Regions from separate parts of the Streptomyces tyrfis genome, predicted to be linked through region 2. Evidence: riboswitches for the same ligand, from Rfam matches in the RefSeq annotation. Region 2 holds a riboswitch; each other region holds the start of a gene.
What was found. Region 2 has a riboswitch for cobalamin ahead of WA762_RS14335 (cobalamin biosynthesis protein). Riboswitches for the same ligand answer to the same signal wherever they lie in the genome.
Positions count from the first base shown of each region.

Region 1: linked by a shared signal. The riboswitch ahead of WA762_RS35665 (CoA-acylating methylmalonate-semialdehyde dehydrogenase) and the one ahead of WA762_RS14335 (cobalamin biosynthesis protein) in region 2 are both predicted to bind cobalamin.
Region 3: linked by a shared signal. The riboswitch ahead of WA762_RS10035 (prenyltransferase/squalene oxidase repeat-containing protein) and the one ahead of WA762_RS14335 (cobalamin biosynthesis protein) in region 2 are both predicted to bind cobalamin.

Region 1 is NZ_JBAGJZ010000010.1:23,759-25,948, forward strand. Features, by position in the region: gene WA762_RS10055 (ECF transporter S component family protein) at 1-616, shown strand, start outside; cobalamin riboswitch at 676-849, shown strand; partial or broken gene WA762_RS35665 (CoA-acylating methylmalonate-semialdehyde dehydrogenase) at 1,078-1,296, shown strand; partial or broken gene WA762_RS10060 (enoyl-CoA hydratase) at 1,309-2,104, shown strand; gene WA762_RS10065 (BTAD domain-containing putative transcriptional regulator) at 2,185-2,190, opposite strand, start outside.
Region 2 is NZ_JBAGJZ010000015.1:111,714-113,903, forward strand. Features, by position in the region: gene WA762_RS14335 (cobalamin biosynthesis protein) at 1-1,056, opposite strand, end outside; cobalamin riboswitch at 1,202-1,332, opposite strand; gene WA762_RS14340 (hypothetical protein) at 1,586-1,816, opposite strand; gene WA762_RS14345 (inorganic phosphate transporter) at 1,935-2,190, opposite strand, start outside.
Region 3 is NZ_JBAGJZ010000010.1:15,883-18,072, forward strand. Features, by position in the region: gene WA762_RS10030 (prenyltransferase/squalene oxidase repeat-containing protein) at 1-556, opposite strand, end outside; cobalamin riboswitch at 850-983, shown strand; gene WA762_RS10035 (prenyltransferase/squalene oxidase repeat-containing protein) at 1,105-2,190, shown strand, end outside.

The DNA.
Region 1 (2,190 bases), on a different contig from region 2:
CATCGACTCCAAGGCGCTGGCCATGCTCGGCGTCCTGTCCGCCGTCAACGCGGCCCTGCGCCCGCTGGGCGCCGGGACCGCGGGCGTCGAGACCGTCTTCTTCGTCCTGGTCCTGGCGGGCCGGGTCTACGGGCCCGGCTTCGGATTCACCCTTGGCTGCACCTCGCTGTTCGCCTCCGCCCTGATCACCGGGGGAGTGGGCCCGTGGATGCCGTACCAGATGTTCGGCTGCGCGTTCGTCGGGATGCTCGCCGGCTTCCTCCCACGGGCGAGCGGACGCCGCGAGGTGCTGCTGCTGGCCGTCTACGGGTCCCTCTCGGGCTATCTCTTCGGCTTCCTGCTCAACCTCTCCTTCTGGCCCTTCTCCCTGGACCCCCACAGCTCCATCGCCTATCTGCCGGGTCTGCCCCTCACCGAGCAGTGGCAGCGCTACATCGCCTTCGACCTCGCCACGTCCCTCGGCTGGGACACGGGCCGGGCGGTCACCAACTTCGTCTGCGTGACGCTGGCCGGACCCGCCGTGCTGACCACCTTCCGGCGCGCCGCGCGCCGTGCCCGGTTCCACGCCCCGGCGCGTTTCGCGGCCCCTCGAACGGCCGAACCCGGACCCCGCTGAGCTGCGGGAACGTCCCGGAACGGGCCCGGGGGCGGATTTACTAGGGCGCCCAACTATATGGTCGCGACAAGGCCCGCGGTGCGGGGAAGCCGGTGTGAATCCGGCACGGTCCCGCCACTGTGACCGGGGAGCACGCCGTCGAGCAGGGCGCCACCGACGAGCAGGACGTCGGGAGGGCGGACGGCGCGCGCTGATCCGGGAGTCAGGATACCGGCCGCGGGATGTTCCGTGTTGTCCACGAGGATGGAGCTGACACGCATGGCACCGGTGCGCTTCCACGAATCCGGCGACCCTGCGGCAGGGGCGCCCGCTCGCCGGGAAACCCGGCGGCACCCCGCCGTCGCCGTCTGACGGTTCCCCCGCCATACGCGATCTCGCGCCGCCCCCGCGCGCACGGACCACGGCGTCCGCGCGCGTCCGGCGGCGCGCCGTCCCGGATCGCCTGACGAGAGCAGGCACTCATGGTCCGCACGCAAGTCAACTACTCCGTACGAGAGTTGACCCACTTCATCGACGGCAGGCGCACCCCGGGAACCTCGGGTTCCCACGGTGACGTGTACGACCCCAACACCGGCGGGATCCGGGCCCGCGAGCCCCTCGCGAGCCGCGCCGAGACCGAGGCGGCGATCGGCGTCGCCGAACGCGCCCAGCGGGGCTGGGGCGACTGGAACCCCCAGCGCCGCGCCAGGGTTCTGCTCCGGTTCCTCAAACTCGTCGACCAGGAAAGGGACTCCCTGGAACGCAAGGGCCGCGCCGCCCTGCTCGCCCTCGACCGCCCCGGCGCGCTCAACGCGCTGAACCTCCAGGTGATGAACGAGGTCGTCGCCGCCACCGACGCCCTCGACCGGGACCCGGACTGCGGATGCGTCGTGATCACTCGATCGGCCAGGGCGTTCGCGGCCGGCGCCGACATCAGGGAGATGCGGTCGAGGGACTACCCGGACATGTATCTCGCGGACCGGTTCGCCGCCTGGGACCGGCTCGGACAGCTGCGCACCCCCACCGTGGCGGCGGTCGCCGGCTACGCGCTCGGCGGCGGCTGCGAACTCGCCATGCTGTGCGACATCCTGCTGGCCGCCGACACGGCCGTCTTCGGCCAGCCCGAGATCAAGCTCGGGGTGATCCCCGGCATCGGTGGCTCCCAGCGCCTGACCCGCGCGGTCGGCAAGGCCAAGGCCATGGAGATGTGCCTGACCGGCCGCACGATGGGCGTGGCCGAGGCCGAGCGCGCCGGACTGGTCTCTTCGGGTGGTGCCGGCCGACGAGCTGCTCGGCGAGGCGCTCGCGGTCGCGGAGACCGTCGCGGGCATGTCGCTGCCGGTGGCGATGACGGCCAAGGAGGCGGTGGGGCGGGCCTTCGAGACGACCCTCTCCGAGGGGGTCCGCTTCGAACGCCGACTCTTCCACGCGGTGTTCGCCACCGCCGACCAGAAGGAGGGCATGCGCGCCTTCGTCGACAAACGGCCGCCCGAGTTCCGCCACCGGTGACCCGCCGCGCGCGGCGGGGCCGCCCGGCAGGCCCCGCCCCGGCCGCGACCGGCGGGCCGGACCCGGTCGCCCGGCTCCGCTCAGCC
Region 2 (2,190 bases):
GCCGGCGACGCGTGCGCCCGCGCCCGGGGTTCGTACGCCGGCGCCCGTCGCGCCCGCGAGCACGCCCCGCGTGCCCGCGCCCGGCACGCCCCCGCCTCGTCCGTCCGCGAACCGCCGGACCGCGAGGGAGGCGCCCAGCCGTCCGGCCACGCACACGCCGAGGGCCAGCACGCCGACCCGGCGCGACAGCCGCACCGCGCGCTCGACGTCCCCGGTCTCCACGGCCCGGCCCGCCGCCCCGTTGAGGACGGGACGGTGCTCGACCCGGCCGCCGTACGCCAGCGTCCCGCCGAGACGCACCCCCAGCGCGCCCGCGAACGCCGCCTCCACCGGGCCCGCGTTGGGGCTCGGATGCTTCGCCGCGTCGGCCCGCCAGGCCCGTACCGCCGCGCGCGGACGGCCGCCCGCCGCCGCGGCGAGCAGAGCGGTCAGCCGCGCGCCCGGCCCGCCCGCGACGTCGTCGAGGCGGGCCGAGGCCCAGCCGTAGCGGAGGTGGCGGGGCGACTTGTGGCCGACCATCGCGTCCAGGGTGTTCACGGCCCGGAAGCCGACCAGCCCGGGCACCCCGGCCAGCGCCCCCCACACCAGGGCGCCGACCACGGCGTCCGAGGTGTTCTCGGCGACGGACTCCACCACCGCGCGGGCGATGCCCGGCCCGTCGAGGGCCTGCGGGTCGCGCCCGCACAGATGCGGCAGCCGCTCCCGGGCGAGTTCGACGTCCCCGGCGGCCAGGGCGCCGCCGATGGCGCGCGCCTCCCGCCCCAGCGAGGCGCCGCCGAGCACGGTCCAGGTGGCGGCCGCGGTCAGCGCGACGGAGGCGGCGGGGCTGCGGCGGACGGCATGGGAGAGCAGCGCGGCACCGCCCGCGGCGCCGCCGGCGCAGACGAGGGTGTGCAGCGCGCCCCACCCGCGGTGGTCGCGCCACAGACGGCGCTCGACGCCCGCCGCGGCCCGCCCGAAGGCGGCCACCGGGTGCCCCCTGCGGGGGTCACCGAGCAGCAGGTCGCCGATCAGTCCGGCCGTGGCGCCGTACGCGAAGATGCGATCGGCCCGCATGGCTCAGCCGGCCGTCGCGCCTCGGAGGACGTTCGTACGGGCGGCTCTCGGCGAGAGCCCCCCGGCAAGGGACGCACGGCTGCCAGGCATGGCGACATGTCCTCACTCAGGGTCCGCGCCCTGGTTCGACGTGACCGGCGACGAGAGTCTCCTGGCTCCCGGATCCGCGGTGACCCCCGGCCTTCCAGCCCGCTCGCGCGTGCCGTGACTTCCCGGTGTGGGGGACCGCTCCCCGGTGACAGTGGCGGGACCGCGCCGGATTCGCACCGGCTTCCTCTGCTGTCGCCGTAAATGGCTCCGGCAGTCCACCACGCTCCGAGAAGCCCCGTCAACTTGCCGTTGACCTGCGGCGGCGCAGTGTGCTGAGACCCACACCGGCTCCGGGGCACGCCGAAGGGCCGGACGCACGAGGCGCGTCCGGCCCGTGACGGGGGCGCGGGGACGGGAGCGCGGGAGGGGCCCGAACGTCGAGCGGGGAGGGGCCCGGAGGGGGAGCGGTGGCGCGCCCGGAGGGGCGGCGGGGAGGGGCTCAGGCGACGATCAGATAGATCCCGTACGCGACCGCCGCCGCGCACAGCGCGAAACAGGCGTACGCGCCCGCGCGAGCCAGCGCCCGGGAACCGCCGGAGCCGCCCTGGGCCGCCGGTTCCGACTGCCTGGCCAGCCCCACCACGCCCAGGCTGAAGAAGCCCACCAGTGCGACGGTGACGACGAGGGACACACCGAAGACGGACCCGAGGGCCGCCCAGTCGATCTTCATGCTGATTCCTTAAACGGTCTGCGAGGTCCGGGACGGTCCGCGCGATCCGGGACGGTCCGCGCGGACCGGGCGAGGGAGGGCCGGGGGCGGCCCGGCGCGAACGGCCCGGGCCGCGTCCTCACACCGGCTGGACGGGGGCGGGGCGCGCCGGGTCCTGGGCGGGGACCGTCGGGACCGGGGCCGGAAGGGTGGTCATGAGGTCCTGCGCGGCGGCGGTCACGGGGGTCACGGCGGTGACGGCGGTCGCGGTGGCCGCGACGGTGGGCGGCGGGCTGACGGCGGCGATGGCCGTGGTGACGACCCCGGCGGGTTCGGCGGCGCCCTCCACCGGCGCGGCGGCCGGCGCGACGTCGCCGTGGCCGACCGGCTTGCGG
Region 3 (2,190 bases), on a different contig from region 2:
CGCGGACCTGACCGGACGCGGTCCGGGCGCCGTTGAGGGCGAGCGCGGCGAACACCGTGCCGTTGAAGTTGGCCGACGGCCCGAAGTAGCCCGCCTCGGCGTTCTGCCAGTAGCCGTAGACGTCGGCGATCAGGTTGCGGGAGGCGGAGACCCGGGCGGGGTCGATCCCGGCGGCGTACGCGTTGAGCGTGGCGCGTTCGTAGTCGGTGACGACGGGGGTGGCGGAGGGCCAGCCCGCGGCCGACAACTGACCGCGGTAGACCGTTCTCGCGTTCTTGGCCGTGTCGCCGCCGGGCGCGACGTCCACGGCGGCCGTGCCCGCGGCCGCGAACGCGCTGAACGCCCACTCGTTGGACAGCCCGGAACCGGCGTAGGAGCCGTCCGCGCCCTGGAGGGACTTGAGATAGGCGACGCCGTTCGTCTTCGACGTGGCGATCTGGGCCGGGGTGGCGGTCGCCGCCGCCGGCAGTGTGGTGAGGGCGAAGGCGCCGAGTGCGGCCACCGCGGTGAGCCCGCAGCGGCGGAGGGACGAGGACACGGCAACGGTACGGGACATGGCCTGCTCCTGGGATGAGGGACGCCGGCCGGACCCGTGCCGGGCCTCGCCGTGGGCGGGAGCAGCGGGCATGGCCGCCGTCCGAAAACGCGTGGACCGGCTACCAGAAGTGCTTCGCCGCATGGGCATTCGGGCTCGGAACGGCCCCCGCCGTCCCACACCGCTGCGCGTCAGCCCCGGACTCCCACCGGGTTCCCCCACTCGGCAGAGCGGGACGGTACCCGACCGGCGACGCGGTCGCCAAGAGCGCCCCCGGCAGGCCCGCGCGCCCGACCGCACCCCGCCTTGACGCCTTCCGTGAACCGTGCTCAAATCCGGCTGATACGCAATGAGTTCCAGGGGAAGCCGGTCGAAGTCCGGCGCTGACCCGCAACCGTGGGCCCGGTACCACCGGGCGAGCCGGAATGCCTGGAGCCCGTTCTTCAGCAACGAACGCCGTCGCGGACTACGGCGTGGTGCGACCGGTACTTCCGTGTGCGGAGCCTTCCCGCGGCGGGAGCCCTCACCCACGCCCGCGCCCGCGCAGGGCAGGCAGCGAGGGGGCCGTGGTGGGGACCGAGCAGCGAAGAGACCGGCGGTCGGCGGCGAGACCGGGGCCGCTGACGGCACTGGTCTCCGCCTTCCTGATGCTCGCCGCCGCGTGCGTGACCTTCCTCACGGCGTCCTCCGTCGCCGCCGACCCGGCCGACGACTGCACCGCCACCCGCGGAGCCGTCGTCGCCGTCGACTTCACACCGTTCGGCGGTGCGGTCGAGCGCGGCTGCGACACCACCCCGACCACCGGGTACGAACTGCTCCACGACGCCGGCTTCTCCACCGCGGGCACCGAGCACGACGGCCCCGGCTTCATCTGCCGCATCGGCTACGGCCCGTTCCACTCCGGCACCCCCTACCCGACCCCGGACCGCGAATCCTGCGTCCTGACCCCGCCCGCCACCGCGTACTGGTCCTACTGGACCGCCTCGCCCGGCCAGCGGGACTGGACGTACAGCCCGTACGGCGCCATGGACCGCAAGGTGAAGGACGGCGACGTCGACGCCTGGGTCTACGGCGGCACGGACATCGGCGGCAGCACGGGCGGGCCGCGCTTCAGCCCCGACGACGTCCGCGCGGGCGGCGGGGGCGCCACCCCCGAACCGGGCGGCACGCCCACCGGCGCGCCCGGCACGGTCGACGTCGCCGCCGCGGCGGCCTGGCTCAGGTCCGGGCTGACCGACGGCGAACGCGTCGAGGACGGCGGCGGCGCCCCCGATCTCCTCCTGACCACGGAGACGGCCTACGCCCTGGCCGCCGCCGACGGAAAGGACCCCGCCGTCGGCGGAATCACCGCGTTCCTGGCCGCACACGGCGGCGACTACGCCTACCCGAACGGCTCCGGCCGGGCCCCCGACGCCACCGCCGCGGCCCGGCTCGCCCTCCTCGCCGAGATCACCGGGGCCGACCCGAGGGACTTCGGCGGCCACGACCTCGTCGGCGACCTGGCGGACCATGTGTGCGAGGCGGGCCCCGAGTCCGGCGAACCCACCCCCGGCTGCACCGCCGCGGGCGACTTCCGGGGCGCCGCCTACGGCGACGGCCAGGCGCTGTCCCTCCTGGCCCTGCTGCGCGCCGGCGTCACGCCCCCGGCCGCCGCC